Regions from separate parts of the Virgibacillus sp. DJP39 genome, predicted to be linked through region 2. Evidence: riboswitches for the same ligand, from Rfam matches in the RefSeq annotation. Region 2 holds a riboswitch; the other holds the start of a gene.
The links. Region 2 has a riboswitch for S-adenosylmethionine ahead of ACOI1D_RS19560 (aminotransferase class I/II-fold pyridoxal phosphate-dependent enzyme). Riboswitches for the same ligand answer to the same signal wherever they lie in the genome.

Region 1 (7,906 bases), on a different contig from region 2:
TCATATTTTTGTATGATAGGGTCCTGGAAGTTATTAATCACCTGGAATTTTGGTTTCTCAGGAACTTCTTCACCAACTGGACAAAACAAATCGTCAATTTTGCATGCATCTGCAGGGCATAGTTCAAATCCTTCTGATGTATCCACTTGAACAGCGTAAACAAATTTCCCTCCAACAAATTCACATCGGGTTATATAAGGCTCTGGCGCTTGGATGTATTCCTGGATAAGTGTTATTCCATCAATTGATGGGTCAAATGATGGGCCATCAAGATATTCCTCTAATGCCTCAATTGAGTGGAAAAGCTGTACGCCAAGTCCTTTTCCAGCGCGGTTATGCTTTGTTATAAAAGATGGAAGATCTAAATCTTTTGCAGCCTGGATAATCTCATCTTTCCCAACAGCCGCAATTGTTTTCGGTGTTTTAACACCAGCAATATCTAGTGCTGTATATTGGTTTACTTTACTTACCTCAAGGCGGAGTGCACGACTGCCGTTAACTACTGTACGTCCATGGCGTTCAAGCCATGATAGTACGGCTTCTGTGAGCTCAGGTGCAAATCTATTGCCGCGTGTATGGGAAGAAGCGCTCATCCGGCTGTAAAAGACTCCTTCAGGTGGAACTTTAGATAAATCAACAGTGCCTTTATCTAAATGCCACTCTTCATAAGGAAGGTTTAATTCTTCCAATCGCTTTATTAAATGTGCTGTCCATTCATTATTTTCATGGATTACATAAATTTTTTCACTCATGTTTAGTACCTCCTATTTTATCATGCAAGCTTTCTTTAAAGTCACCCCTGACCAAGGAGCTTCCGCTTTTCTTCAACCAAAGGCATTACTTGTTTTGAGAATCTTTCCATTTCTTCTAATTGAGGTGAGAACTGTAGAAGTAAAAGATCTACACCAATATTTTCAAACTCAATAATGCGGTCCGCAATTTGCTCAGGTGTACCGATTAAATTGGGACGTAATCCTCTGTTAGAGACCGAGTAATCGTTCAGTTTAACTTGTTGTTCAAGCTGTGATTTACCAACGAAATCCTCATATCCAGAGTAACCACTTGTTTCTTTCATATCGGTAATTCTCTTCCACTCTTCCACGACTTCTTCTTCGGTATCGCGGCAAATGATATATGCAGCTAGACCAAATGATTGTAGGGGTTCTTTACCAGTTTCTGCTCGTAGTGCTTTCATGTTTTCCACTTTGGTTTTGATCTCTTCAACCGTTCCGCCATGCATTACATAGGCATCACACGCATCCACAATTACTTGTTTTCCACGCTCACTTTCGCCACCTGCATATAAAATCGGGTTTGGTCGTTGTACAGGCTTTGGTTCCAAGTGGGCATTTGAAACCTCATAGAACTTACCTTTATAGTTGAATTGTTTTTCTGTCCACATACCTTTTAATACATCTAAAAATTCCTCTGTTCGTTTGTAGCGTTCATCATGCTCTGTGAAGTCTCCGTTGTATTGCCGTGCTTCTTCTTCCCACCAGCCTGAAACAACGTTTAAAGTAAAGCGGCCATTAGAAATATGGTCGATATTTGCAGCCATTTTAGCTGTGACAGCAGGGTTGTGAAAAACGGGTCTAACTGCAGCCATAATCTCAATTTTATCGGTAACAGCAGCAAGTGCAGCAGCAGTTGACCAAGCTTCTATCGAATCATGTTCAATTCCTTTTATATCATTTAAATATAATTCAGCAATTAATGTAGTATCATATCCCCATTTTTCCGCAGATTGTACGACTTGTTTAGCATATTCAAAAGTTGGAGGCATATTTTCATCGTCTACGTTTCGTAGCCATCCCCCAAATATAGGTAACCAAAAACCATATTTCATGCTGTTTATCCCCCTGTTTTTTTAAAATGGCTTGTGCAGTTATTAATTTCTTTACTATCTAAAAAAACCTCTTCGGTAAGAAGAAGTTTTGTGACTAGCTTCTCTTATCTCTCAGAGCAATCGCTCTGCTGGAATTAGCACCTTTTTGAAAAGATCAAAGGGTTGCTGGGTTTCATAGGGCCATTCCCTCCACCGCTCTTCATAAGAATATTCAATTAAAGTAATCATACCAGATAACTAGGAAATAAATCAATTACCTTGTTTCACTTTACAAAATTATGTGATTTTTATATAGTAAACTTATATATACCTCATAATACTAGGTAGGTGGTGATAAAATATGTTTAATCGCGAATTAGTAAAAGGAAGTACATCTCTTCTTATACTCCAGCTGTTGAATGATCGGGATATGTACGGGTATGAATTGGTGAAGGAAATGGATAGAAGAAGTGATCACCATTTCCAGGTGAAAGAGGGTACACTTTACCCAGCACTGCACAAGCTTGAAAAACAAGAGTATATTGAGTTTTATTGGGAAAATCAGGAAAAGGGGCCTGCGCGTAAATATTACCGAATTACAACAGAAGGAAAAAAGATTTTAGATGAGAAAACGAGCGAATGGCATCGTTATGTACAGGTAATGAATAATTTAATTGGGAGAAATGAATCATGAGTTTAGTGAATCAGCAATTTTTCCAGGAATTAGATAAGAGATTGGCCATCACCCCGATAAACAGAAAATACTGGCAGACTATGAGATGCACGTTTACGAGCTATTACAGGAAGAGTCGGTAGAAGAGGGACACAAGTACGAGAAAATTGTCTCAAGACAGGATCACCACGTGAAATTGCGGAAGTTTGGAAAGAAGAAGCAACTGCTACTCCAAAAAGGACACAGTGGCTATTTATTCTAGTCAATATTGGCTTTTTTATAGGTGGTAGTTTATTAACGTTAAGCTATAATGTTTTTAAATGGAAATGGATTGATTTAATATGGTTAAGGCTTACCGCGATGCCTTCCATCATAATGTTTGCCTATATCCTTTTCTGGAGCTTAATTGGCTATGAGATTGGTAGGGAATTTGGTCATGGAGGGCATAAGTTGTTAAGGAAAACCTTTGTAATATCAATTGTGCCTAATTTAGTATTGATGTATTTAACTATTTTTAAGCTTATTCCACTTGAATGGTTTCAACCTCTTCTGAGTGTGCCGTTTATAGCTGCATGCGTCATAACAACTGGGTTTCTTTACCCGGTAAGCTGGATTGGCTACCAATGGGGAAGAAAGGCTTCAGTATAAACGGGGGCTATTTAGTCCTTGTAATGAAATCTCAAATCCCTCTAGTCTGTTAAATATATTTTTTTGTTTGTATACATAGAACTACTAAGTATATAGAATAACAATATAAGGTGGGGTAGGAATGGATGTTCAAACTAATAAGAGTGATTGGTTCTTTCTAATAATTTGTATAGCGCTTGGTGTACTGGCAGAACTGAGTTTTTTTCATGGAAGCATAGGTGTTTCATATCTCGTATTTTTTATCAGGATTTTACGCAATATTATTTCTTCGATACCGTTTTAAATTTACATATACAAGGGTTGGATTACTTTTAATGGGGTGTATAGGATTGTTGTCAGGGAACAAAAAGTGGAAGAAAAGCTGGAAAATTTAACAGTTTATTAAACTATTTTCTTCTCGTTTTTTGTGCTATCTGTTATACTGTTTATATAACAGATGTGCAAAAAAAGAATGAGGTGGTTCAATGTGTATATCAATCTTGATTTAGAAGCAACAGAACCCATTTATACGCAGTTAAAAAACCAGATAATAGCAGGTATAGCAAGAAAAGAAATTCTGCCAGGTGAGGGATTGCCGTCCGTGCGTTCACTTGCTGCAGATATTGGAATAAATCTTCATACAGTAAACAAGGCATATCAGCAGTTGAAACAGGAAGGATTTATCTTAATCCATCGTCAAAAGGGTGTTGTTGTTCATCCTGATGGTGTGCCTAAAGCGGATAGTGATCATATAAAACAGCTTAAACATATACTGCATCCGTTAATAGCAGAATCCGTATGCCGGGATATAAGTGAGAAGGAATTTATACAACTGTGTAAGGGATTGTATCGTGAATTTCAAGAGGAAGAAGGTGGCGAGGAATGAATGCAATGATGATTTTTTTACTTTTGATAATTTTGGTTCCGGTCTTTATATCCCTGATGTTTATTCCATATTGGACCAGAAAGACAGAAAGCTTTGGTGTGTCAATTCCAGAAGATGTCTATAACAGCACAGGCTTAAAAAAGATGCGGAAACAATATGCTTTTTTGACGGGTATATTGAGTGCAGTCGTAGCAATTATATTTCTTGTCCTGGGCTCCTCGATTGAAAATGAGGAAACGATGAGCATTCTTTTTTCACTAGTAATTGCCGTATTTATTGTGGCAAGCTTTTTAATTTACCTTAAGTTCCATCGTGAGATGAAGGTGTTGAAGAAGAGTCAGAACTGGTCAGAAAAAAAGTCGCAAAGGCTTGTAGTAAATACTCAATTTCGTGATCAAAAGCTTACGTACTCGAATTTTTGGTTTGTCTTATCTTTTATTATTGCATTTGCATCAATTTTTATCACGTTTCGATTTTATGAACGAATACCTGAGAAAATCCCGATGCAATATAACTTTAGTGGAGATGTGACCAACTACTCAACTAAATCATATCGTACGTTATTGGTCATGCCAATTATGCAGATCTATTTAACGCTATTGTTTATCTTTTTAAACACCATGATTTCTAAAGCAAAGCAACAAGTGAATGCCGAGCAACCGGAAGAATCCATGCGTAAAAATGTTATTTTTAGGCGCAGATGGTCCGCATATATAATAAGTACCGGAATTGCTACGACAATCTTGTTTACTATTATCCAATTTTCTTTTATTTTCACAATAAATCAACAGGTACTGGTTATTGCCCCACTTGTATTGACAATTGGATTAACTGTATGGGCAATTGTGCTCTCAATTACAACAGGGCAGGGTGGCAGTCGCCTGAAAACAAGTACGGGACAAAATGGCAAAGTGATTGATAGAGATGATGATCAGTATTGGAAGCTAGGGGTATTTTACTATAATAGAAATGATCCCTCTATCTTTTTAGAGAAACGTTTTGGAGTCGGTTGGACAAATAACTGGGCACACCCGTTATCATGGATAATAATTCTAATCATCATTGCTGGTGCTATTGGAATACCACTATTGTTAGGAGCTTAATATGAAGACACTATTAATGGATACGATGCGCAAAAGTGACGCAACACAAGTGCTTGCGATATTTCAAGAAGGAATAGATACAAAAAATGCAACCTTTGAGACAAAAGTTCCTACATGGGAAGAGTGGGACCGTGATCATATTTCATCTTGCAGGCTGGTTGCACGTGAAGGGGATCGAGTGGTCGGTTGGGCAGCATTGACTCCTGCTTCATCTCGTGCCGCTTATGCAGGTGTAGCGGAGGTGAGTATATATTTGCGGATTGAAAGCGTAGGTCAAGGGCTAGGCAGTAGACTTCTTGAAGCATTGATTAAAACAAGTGAGGAAAATGGATTTTGGACGTTAACCTCTGGGATTTTCCCGGAAAATAAAAATAGCATGGCATTACATGAGAAGCTGGGTTTTCGTAAAATGGGGACTCAGGAAAGAATTGGGAAACTGGATGGTGTCTGGCGTGACGTTGTGCAGATGGAGCGGCGTAGTGAAGTTGTTGGGGTTTAAATAAATCCAACTCCTATGGGTGATCTTATAAAAGCTTTAAACGAACGAACTGAATATAGCGAAAAGATAAGGCAGGCCATTATGTAATGGCCTGCCTTATCTACTAGAAGGAACGGGTTTATCCGCGTCTTCCACCTCTGCCGCCTCGTTTTGTCTCTGTACTACGTTTAAGAGAGTACTGAGTTTCTTCACTAGACTTCAAAAAGTTACTTATTTTATCTTCAAAGTTTTCTTTTGGTTTGAAGTTACCCTTAGATCTATTGTCTTTGTTCCTCGTTTGGCGTTGTGGTCGATCGACAGTTTGCTTGATGGATAAGGCAATTTTTCCTTCTTTTTCACTAATCACCTTAACTTCAATCAGATCTCCTACTTTAAGGTGGTCGTTAACATCTTTTACATAACTGTCTGCGACCTCGCTAATATGAACAAGACCTGTTGAACCTCCAGGTAATTCTACAAACGCTCCAAAATTGGTGATACCTGTTACTTTGCCTTCTACCTTACTACCTATTTCAATTGCCAAAAAGTTTTCCCCCTGAATGATATTGTAAGCACATTATTATAACAGAAAATCAGTATAAAGTGTAGTTATTTAAAAGTTGTCTTGATTATAATAAAGCCGTATCTCAATTATAACAGAATTCATGACTAAAGAATCAACTTTTTGCGCATCCAGATTTTGCTTTATAAATATTTGGAGAAAAATACAGCAAATGTACGTTAAATCCAGTGTGTAAAAAGAGATACAAACCTGTAAAAACACGTGACATGTTTAGATTTTTTTTATGTGGGGACAGGATAGTATAAGCGTAATTAGAGGAGTTGATACCATGAATAAAAAACATTTATTAGTAGCTATTCCATTGGCAGCCGGTTTAACGCTGACTGGTTGTGCTGAAGACGAAGAAGGTAAAACTAATGACGAAACAATCGGTGAAGCGGAAACCGGTGGGGATGCTGAAGAGTGGGACCCAGATGAGGAACCAAAAGAAGGCGATGGAAATGTCGGCGCAGATGCAGAAGAACCTGACTTAGATGAAGAGCCTAAAGAAGATGGTAATCTTGGAGCGGATGCAGAAGAGCCTGACCTGGATGAGGAGCCATCTAAGGAGTAATTATCAGGTTATCAGATGGATGGAAAATATATATGGTTCATAAGTAAAAAGAGCCTATGTTTAATTAAATTATATAATGGTTAAAGAATAATATAACTACTAATAAAAGGAGTCGATAATATGAATTTAAAACATTTATTATTAGCCTTACCACTGGGAGCTGGACTTGTACTAACTGGTTGTGCTGAGGAAGACACAACAAATGAAGATAATGTTGTTGAGGAAGAAGAAGGTAATGCAGGAACAGATGCGGAAGAGCCGGATGTAGATGAAGAACCATCAGAAGAGACTGGAAATGCAGGAGCAGATGCGGAAGAGCCGGACTTAGATGAAGAACCTTCAGAGCAATAAGTATTAGGTTATAAGAGAACGCCTGCCCATTAGATTGGACAGGCGTTCTTTTTCAATTTAAGAAATTTAATTTTTTACTTGAGCAAATTCATGTACCCATACTTTCATTTCCGGTGTCCATGGCATACCGGGATGTGATGACAATATAGAGTTTTTGTATTCTTCTACAGTCTCGTATCCCTCTTGCTTTGCGTGATGGTCAGTTAATTCACCAAGGGTTTGAGGATACACATTTTCGACTACGAACCTATGATCTTCAAGTTTCATAATTTCACCAACATCTGCATATCTACCATTTCTTCGAGTAGCCGTTTTTGTGCCATTTATTACTTTTTCAATATCTTGAGGAACAGTAATTAATCGTTCAATAGAACATGTCTTGGGAGGCAATTCGTTATTTTTATTATTTTCTACCACGTTAATTCCACCTTTTATGCTTTTATTTCCTACGAGCTAAGTATATATGAAAATACTACTTTTGTAAGGTTGGAAACATATATGAGATGTATTTTTAATCTGGGCGCGAAGAAAAAGCCGGGTGAAAAAAGAATCATCATCAGACAAATACCCACCGGGTGAGGTGGGTATTAATCAGGGGTAACCTTTAATGTTCCATTTTTTTATCGGAATAATAGTCAAATGTGTCCATGGTTAAGGTAACGCCCTGTGAAAATGCAGCGCCACCACCCAGTGCAGCACTGATAGCAATTGTTTCCATGATTTCATCTTGGGTCGCACCATGCTCAACAGCACCTTTTACATGATAAATGATACAGTATTCATCCTGGGAATAGATGCTAATCCCTAGTGCGATCAATTGTTTTTCC
Region 2 (7,906 bases):
GAAAATATTCTCCATTTTCCTGATAGGAATAATAAGCAAAGGCTTCTTTTGGTTCATTAATGGCTATACCCAGCAGGCCAGCTTCTGCCTGATTTGATATTTCTTGGTCAAAGTTAACTGTTTTCCTTGTCTGATCCCCATTTTCTACTGTTACAATTGCTTCAGTTCTTTCACTAATATAGAACGTTTCGTTTATAAGTTGTATTTCCCACGGTTCATTTAAATTTTTTGCAATAACGCTGAATTCCGCATTACTGTTGGGTGGAGTTTGTTTATCAACTGTTTCTTCTGAACAACCAACTAGTAAAAAAAGTAAACAGAATGCTGCAAAGAAAGTTTTCAACATTATCTCTCCCAACTTAGTTTTGTTTGCTATAGTTTAACGTTGTTTTGTATAAGCTTCAAATCCCATAAAATAACGTTCCTGGTGTCCGCTTTTTTGCTTGGATATATCTTCACTGAACAATGATTTTATCCGCTACTTTGTTATCAATTTGATTATTAGGTCCAACATCTACAACCCAAATTTTTACTTTTTGGCCTGACTTCAACTCTGAAAAAATTGCAACCTCTCCACTGATTTCAGTTTTGTTATCCACCAAAATATCATAAGTTGGATAGCTTGCTTCTGGGTCTACTTCACTATTTGCTACAAGGATACTTTCTTCTTTCATTTCAATAATTTCCCCTTGAAAGTTTGCTTCATTGTCGTTAACACAACTCATAACGAACAGAAGAATTACCATAGACGCAAGTGCTAATATTTTTCTCATGATAACCCTATCCTTTCTTGGTATATCTGACGAACAAAATCACTAAAAAGTCTCTGACTCTTATTCACTAATGCTTTTTACATACAAGCTCTGATTTATTCATATACCTTATAGAAAAATAAAACTGTTTAGCTGGATTAAGTAATAACCTTCCAGTTTGGCTTATGAAATCTTTATTCCGTTGGCCTCATGTAGAAGGAATTATTGATAATAATCTATGGATTTCACTATTTCTTTTTATCATATAAATCAAAAGTTAAGGCAATAGTGGACAAAATCACCCCAAGGATTAATGATGTGGTTCCGTATACTGCAGATGCCACCCATCCTTTTCCAAACCAGACATATAACCAAGCACAAATGCTAAATAAGATAAAAACCGAACAAATAACATATTTAAGTTTCTTCTTTTTTGGCAGGAATAGATGTATTGAATAAAAAGCTACAGAGCTGAAAAAAACAATCATAACCAACAAAAATATATCCAAATTTCATTACCCCTTAAATATAGTACATTAACTTAATACAGTTATCCCTACGAGAATTGCGGTTAAAAAGTAAGGGGCTGAAAAAATGGTAAACACAGCAATGAAAGCCTTCTCAAAATTAGATTCTGTACTAAATTTATATTTATTTTACCATAAATCCAATAATTCATAGATAACTCTGAAAAAATGAATTATTATTTTTTGTATCCATGGTTGAGTAGATAACACATCTTACTCGGAGTGATAGTGTATATCCCGAAGTTAGGCTAGGACAAGGTCTATAGATTTTTATAACCTACAACAATTTTTTATAAATTAATGGTTGACGGAAGTAACTATTGGATATATAATTATCGTTAAATTCAAATAACTCTTATCAAGAGCGGCGGAGGGAATAGGCCCTGTGAAGCCCAGCAACCATCTGGCTATACTTTAGCTGTGAAAGGTGCTAAATCCTACAGGTCAATAATGATCTGGAAGATAAGGGGAGGACCGGTTACAAACGCCCTCTTCTTAGGAAGGTGGTTTTTTATTTTCCCTCCTTTTTATACTCCCAGACCATTAATAGCCTACCACTAAAGGAGGAATTATTAATGTCAAATTTCAATCTTCACAACCCGGAAACAGTACTGCTTCACGGAGGTCAGCAACCTGACCCAACAACAGGTTCACGAGCTGTCCCTATCTATCAAACAACTTCCTATTTATTTCGCGATACAGAACATGCACAAAACTTATTTGGTCTTGCAGAACCCGGAAATATCTATACTCGCATTGGAAATCCTACAGTAGATGTTTTTGAGCAACGAATAGCTTTGCTTGAAGATGGTGTTGCTGCTGTCGCAACATCTTCTGGTATGGCCGCAATTACACTTGCAATTTTAAACGTGGCTGGTGCAGGTGATGAGATTGTTGCAGATAGTAATTTATATGGCGGGACATACAGTCTGTTTGCGAATACGTTACCACGCTATGGAATAGATGTTAAATTCGTTAATGCTACCGATCCAGAAGAAATCCGTGCAGCACTGACTGATAAAACAAAAGCTGTTTTTGGAGAGATTATTACGAACCCAAGTCTTAATGTTTTCGATGTTGAAACCGTCGCAGCAATCGCCCATGAGCATGGCATCCCATTAATTATTGATAATACATTTGCAACTCCATATGTTACAAAACCACTCACTTTCGGTGCTGACATCGTGGTACATTCTGCAACCAAATGGATTGGTGGTCATGGTACAACGATTGGCGGTGTTGTTGTTGATGGGGGCCGTTTTAATTTTGATAATGAAAAGTTCCCTGGATTTACTGAACCCGATGAAAGCTATAATGGACTCCGTTATATTGACGTAGGCCCGGCAGCATTCGCAATTAAATTACGGGTTCAACTTCTCCGTGATATTGGCGCGGCCTTAAGTCCACACAGTGCATTTTTACTTTTACAAGGCTTAGAAACATTACATTTACGTATTGAACGTCACAATAAGAATACAAAGGAAGTCGCTGCATACCTAGAGAAACATCCAGCAGTCGAGTGGGTGAATTATCCTGGACTTAAAGACCATCCATCTCACAGTTTGGCAAAAAAATATTTTAACAATGGATTTGGATCCGTAATAACCTTTGGGGTTAAAGGTGGTCTTGAGGCAGGCAAAAAGCTGATTGACAGTGTGACACTCTGGTCGCATGTTGCGAATGTTGGCGACGCAAAATCGCTTATTATTCATCCAGCTTCAACAACCCATCAACAGCTAAGTGAAGAGGGTTTAAAACAAAGCGGTGTTACAGAGGAACTGGTTCGTTTATCTATCGGAATTGAATCCACTGAAGACATTTTAGCAGATTTGGATCAAGCCATAGCTAAAGCAACAAATTCAGCTGAAACAATCAGTTCCTCTACAGACGACGCCATTAAATGGTTAGTAGGCTCTCCTTTTAAACGGGACAATGGGGCAGTAAGCAAAAAAGTAATAGCAGTATTTGGCCTTGATGATTCGTCAAGTAGTCACTACAGTAGTGCTGAACAACTTAAAAATCTCGGTTTCCATCTTGTAGCGATTAGCGAATCAGAAGAAAAAATCCTTGGTCAGGAATCCTATAAACAGCTTGACGAAGTCCCTTATGGCGTTGATGCAGTATGGTTAAACGGTAAGGTTTTGCCAACAACAATTGAACAGCTCATCAACAAACAGGGTAGAATTCTGTGGGTTGAAAATCCATTAGCCGATGATCATCTTACAGACCAAGCTGGTGCAGCTGGAATTACTCTCGTTTCAAACAAAAATCCTTATCAGGAAGCTATCCGTGTACGAGGGAACAATCCTGCCAATACACCTGTTGAAGTGTAAATGAACCAAAAAAACAGTGAGAGCTTAAATTAATTAGCTCTCACTGTTTTTATTTATCCTATAGAAGTTGATTTCTTTGAAGCTCTTTCACGTTCACTTTTGTTCAGGATTTTTTTACGTAAACGAATTGATTCAGGTGTTACTTCACAATATTCATCGTCATTAAGGTACTCAATTGCTTCCTCTAACGACATTGTTCTTGTTTTTCGAATCGTAGACGTTTGGTCTTTATTTGCTGAACGAACGTTTGTCAAATGCTTTTCTTTTGTTATATTAACTGTTAAGTCATTGTCACGATTATGCTCGCCAACAATCATACCAGCATATAGTTCTGTACCTGGTTCAACAAAGATTACACCACGGTCTTCCAATTGCATGATACCGTATGTGGATGCTTTTCCAGTGTCAAGTCCAACTAGAACACCTTTCGTTCTACCACCAACTTGACCTTTGATGATTGGTTCATACTTATCAAACGTATGGTTTAGAATTCCATAACCACGTGTTTGAGACATGAATTCGGTAGCATAACCAATTAATCCGCGTGAAGGAACTTTAAATTCAATACGAACCTGACCATTACCATGGTTTATCATATCAACCATTTCACCTTTACGTGCACCAAGTGATTCCATTACACCACCAGTGTATTCCTCAGGAACATCAACCTGTACACGCTCTACTGGTTCACATTTTTGACCATCAATTTCTCTGATGATTACCTGTGGCTTAGAAAGCTGTAACTCATAGCCTTCACGACGCATATTTTCAATTAAAATAGATAGGTGCAGTTCTCCACGACCTGAAACAACCCATGCGTCTGGTGATTCTGTTGGATCAACACGCAGACTAACATCTGTTTCAAGTTGCTTTAATAAACGCTCTTCTATTCTTCTTGATGTTAAATACTTACCTTCTTTTCCTGCAAATGGGCTGTTGTTTACAAGGAAAGTCATTTGTAAAGTTGGCTCATCAATGCGAAGGAATGGTAGAGCTTCCGGATGATCCGGTGGGCAAATTGTTTCCCCAACGTTTAGATCCTCAAGCCCTGCAACTGCAACAATATCTCCTGCCTTTGCTTCTTCAATTTCGATACGCTTCAGGCCAATGAAACCGAATAATTTAGAAATACGGGATGCTTTCTGTGTCCCATCTTCCTTCATTAAAACAACTTGCTGTCCTACCTTCATTGTTCCACGGAATACACGGCCTACACCGATTCTTCCAACGTAATCATTGTAATCAAGTAACGCTACCTGGAATTGCAAAGGGTCTACTGACGTATCAGCTGGTGCTGGAATATTTTCTAAAATCGTCTTGAAAACAGGGTCCATTGTTTCTTCTTGTTTATCAGGTTGATCACTTGATGTACCATTTAACGCGGATGCATAAACAACAGGGAATTCCAACTGCTCATCATCAGCTCCAAGTTCGATGAATAAGTCAAGCACTTCATCAATTACTTCACTTGGACGCGCTCCTGGACGGTCAATTTTATTTAACACTACTACTGGAGTAAGTTTTTGTTCTAATGCTTTCTTTAAAACAAATCGTGTTTGTGGCATACACCCTTCATATGCATCAACGACTAACAAAACACCGTCAACCATTTTCATGATACGTTCCACTTCTCCGCCAAAATCAGCATGTCCTGGTGTATCTAAAATATTGATCGCTATATCATTATATTTAATCGCTGTGTTTTTAGCGAGAATCGTAATTCCGCGTTCACGCTCAATATCATTTGAATCCATAGCTCGTTCTTCCACTTGTTCATTTTCACGAAATGTACCCGAGTATTTTAATAATTGATCCACAAGTGTAGTTTTACCATGGTCAACGTGGGCGATGATCGCGATATTCCGAATATCTTCTCTTAATTGCATATTAGTACGCTCCTCTTCCGTTACAGATAACTCAAACTATAATATTGTATCACACTTTGTCACTATTTCAAAATTTTATTTTTCTGAGAACGCTACGATAAATTTAGCACCACCAAGTTCTGAGGTACCAACCGTAATATTTCCGCCTGATTGTTGTACAATTGCACGTGCAATTGCAAGACCAAGTCCCGTCTCTCCTTTATTACCTTTAATAAAACGATGGAAAATTTGAGGCATTAGCTCTTTGTCTATACCTTCCCCATCATCTTCAATACTAATTGTAATCATGCGGTTAATTTGCCTGACATTTATTACTACCTTAGAGTTCGCATGGCGGATTCCGTTAAACGTTATATTCAACAAGGCACGCAATAGTTTTTCAGGGTCAACATGCACATCCAGTGTTTCATCCACTTCGTGTAAAATCCGGATTTCTTTTTCGTTCGTTATGGGCAATGCTCTGTCTAATACTTGATCGACAATTTCCTTTAAATTAACATTTCCAGGCTGATAGGAGGATTGATCACTATCAAGTTTCGCAAGGAGGATCATTTCATTAATTATTTTCTTAAGTCTGTGCACCTCGGTAACCATCACTTCTAAACCTTTTCCCTTTTCTTCCTTATCAAAAACACCATCACGTATTCCTTCAGCATATCCTTGGATGGTCATTAAAGGTGTCTTTAATTCATGACTTGCATTTTGAAAAAATTGTTGTTGGGACTTCATATAACGTTGTAATTCATCTGCCATTTCAAAGACACTTTTTTCAACTTCCTTAATCTCACCGGTAGCATTAATTGGCTCGAGCTTATCAAATTCCCGTTTTTCGATTTTTTTAAGTTGCCATTTCAAGCGTGTTAGTGGAGTTACTAACTTGTTCGTGAAAATATAACTTATAATAACCGCAGCGATTGCTCCTATTATAAAGACAATGAACAGCTTTTTAATAAAGTCCTGCTGTACTGCCTGCAGTTCATTTAATGGTGTCAAAAGGATGAGTTCAAGACCTGTGCTTTCAGGATACATAAGAATTCTGGATGTTACATACTTATTATTCCCTAAACCCCACAATTCTTTTCCCATATTTGAAAAATCATTATCGAGCAAAAGTTCATCAACAACCTGTTTCGGCATTGTTGAATCTAGAACCTTATTTTGGGACCGGTCGTATAGCATTAATTGGAGATTTTGATCCTGTAAGAAACCACTGATATGTTCAACGCTTGGCTGCAGATTTTCCTGGTTAAGTATTTGAACCAGAAGTTCACCTTTTTGATTTAATTCCGCTTTCTCATCCTGAATTAGAAGATCGAGGATCAGTGAATAAATGACAAATCCTGTAACAGACATGATAACCAAAAGTAGTGTAGTGAATGCAATATTTAATTGAAAGTGGAGTTTCATTATTCCTCTTCACTCCGCAATCGGTACCCATATCCCCAGACTGTCTCTAGTTGAATGTCACTCATCTTTTTACGGATTCGTTTGACCAGATCATCTACAGCACGGTCACTTCCGAAATAATCGTCGCCCCATATTTTCACCAGTAACTCTTCCCTTGAGAATGCACGGTTCACGTTTTCTGCAAACAATAGCAGCATTTCGTATTCCTTTGTTGTAATTTCAACTTCTTCCGATTCCCAAAATAAACGCCGATCATTTTTCTGGATGACAAGATTATCTATCCTGATTTTTTCACTCTCCTGATCAGCACTCTGTGTGGGCGGATTTGAACGTTTAAATAAACGTTTCACACGTGCAACCAACTCACGGGGACTAAATGGTTTCGTTAAATAATCGTCCCCACCAAGTTCAATACCAAGGATTTTATCAATTTCTTCATCCTTAGCAGAAATAATGATAATAGGAACATCGCTCACATTTCTGATTTTTTTACAAAAGTCATATCCGTCCATTCCAGGAAGCATAATATCTAAAACCCACATATCAGGAGGTTGTGTTTCCCATAATTGCCAGGCTTCCTCTGCAGATCCCAGTATACTTATTGTAAAACCCTCTTTCTTTAAATAAGCGGACACAATATTTTGGATGTTTGTATCGTCTTCTACAACACCTATATGGTAATTCATCATTAAACCCTCCTTATTTCCTTATCTTATATATATTTTTACATAAGTTCGAGTTTGTGCATAATGATATGAAATACTTAAAGTTCAAACTTGTTCCACTGGAAAGGAAAACTATACAACTAAACTGATTAATTACATACTCTTTCCACATTTTTACCAAAATCATGCCAAAGTACGCTAGTAGAATATAGAGTATAGGAATAGCGGACACAAATGCTATTTACTAATAGACGTATTTATAAGAACGATTTGGCAATAACTGGTAAATGTGCCAGGCACCTGTCGAATAATAGAAAGGATGATTGGTTATGGAAC

Region 1: it holds a riboswitch for S-adenosylmethionine, as region 2 does, so the genes downstream of both, ACOI1D_RS10420 (LLM class flavin-dependent oxidoreductase) here and ACOI1D_RS19560 (aminotransferase class I/II-fold pyridoxal phosphate-dependent enzyme) in region 2, are expected to answer to the same signal.

The regions. Positions count from the first base shown of each region.
Region 1 is NZ_JBMERP010000026.1:7,463-15,368, reverse strand. Features, by position in the region: gene ACOI1D_RS10425 (ATP-grasp domain-containing protein) at 1-752, opposite strand, end outside; gene ACOI1D_RS10420 (LLM class flavin-dependent oxidoreductase) at 794-1,846, opposite strand; SAM riboswitch class I at 1,948-2,054, opposite strand; gene ACOI1D_RS10415 (PadR family transcriptional regulator) at 2,187-2,519, shown strand; gene ACOI1D_RS10410 (hypothetical protein) at 2,874-3,146, shown strand; gene ACOI1D_RS10405 (hypothetical protein) at 3,268-3,429, shown strand; gene ACOI1D_RS10400 (GntR family transcriptional regulator) at 3,613-4,011, shown strand; gene ACOI1D_RS10395 (DUF1648 domain-containing protein) at 4,008-5,114, shown strand; gene ACOI1D_RS10390 (GNAT family N-acetyltransferase) at 5,116-5,613, shown strand; gene ACOI1D_RS10385 (S1 domain-containing RNA-binding protein) at 5,732-6,136, opposite strand; gene ACOI1D_RS10380 (hypothetical protein) at 6,444-6,728, shown strand; gene ACOI1D_RS10375 (hypothetical protein) at 6,849-7,079, shown strand; gene ACOI1D_RS10370 (ASCH domain-containing protein) at 7,146-7,496, opposite strand; gene ACOI1D_RS10365 (carboxymuconolactone decarboxylase family protein) at 7,684-7,906, opposite strand, start outside.
Region 2 is NZ_JBMERP010000103.1:1,411-9,316, reverse strand. Features, by position in the region: partial or broken gene ACOI1D_RS19575 (PQQ-dependent sugar dehydrogenase) at 1-346, opposite strand, end outside; gene ACOI1D_RS19570 (hypothetical protein) at 456-773, opposite strand; gene ACOI1D_RS19565 (hypothetical protein) at 1,001-1,261, opposite strand; SAM riboswitch class I at 1,632-1,748, shown strand; gene ACOI1D_RS19560 (aminotransferase class I/II-fold pyridoxal phosphate-dependent enzyme) at 1,855-3,612, shown strand; gene typA (translational GTPase TypA) at 3,666-5,498, opposite strand; gene ACOI1D_RS19550 (sensor histidine kinase) at 5,574-6,905, opposite strand; gene ACOI1D_RS19545 (response regulator transcription factor) at 6,905-7,591, opposite strand; gene ACOI1D_RS19540 (S1C family serine protease) at 7,900-7,906, shown strand, end outside.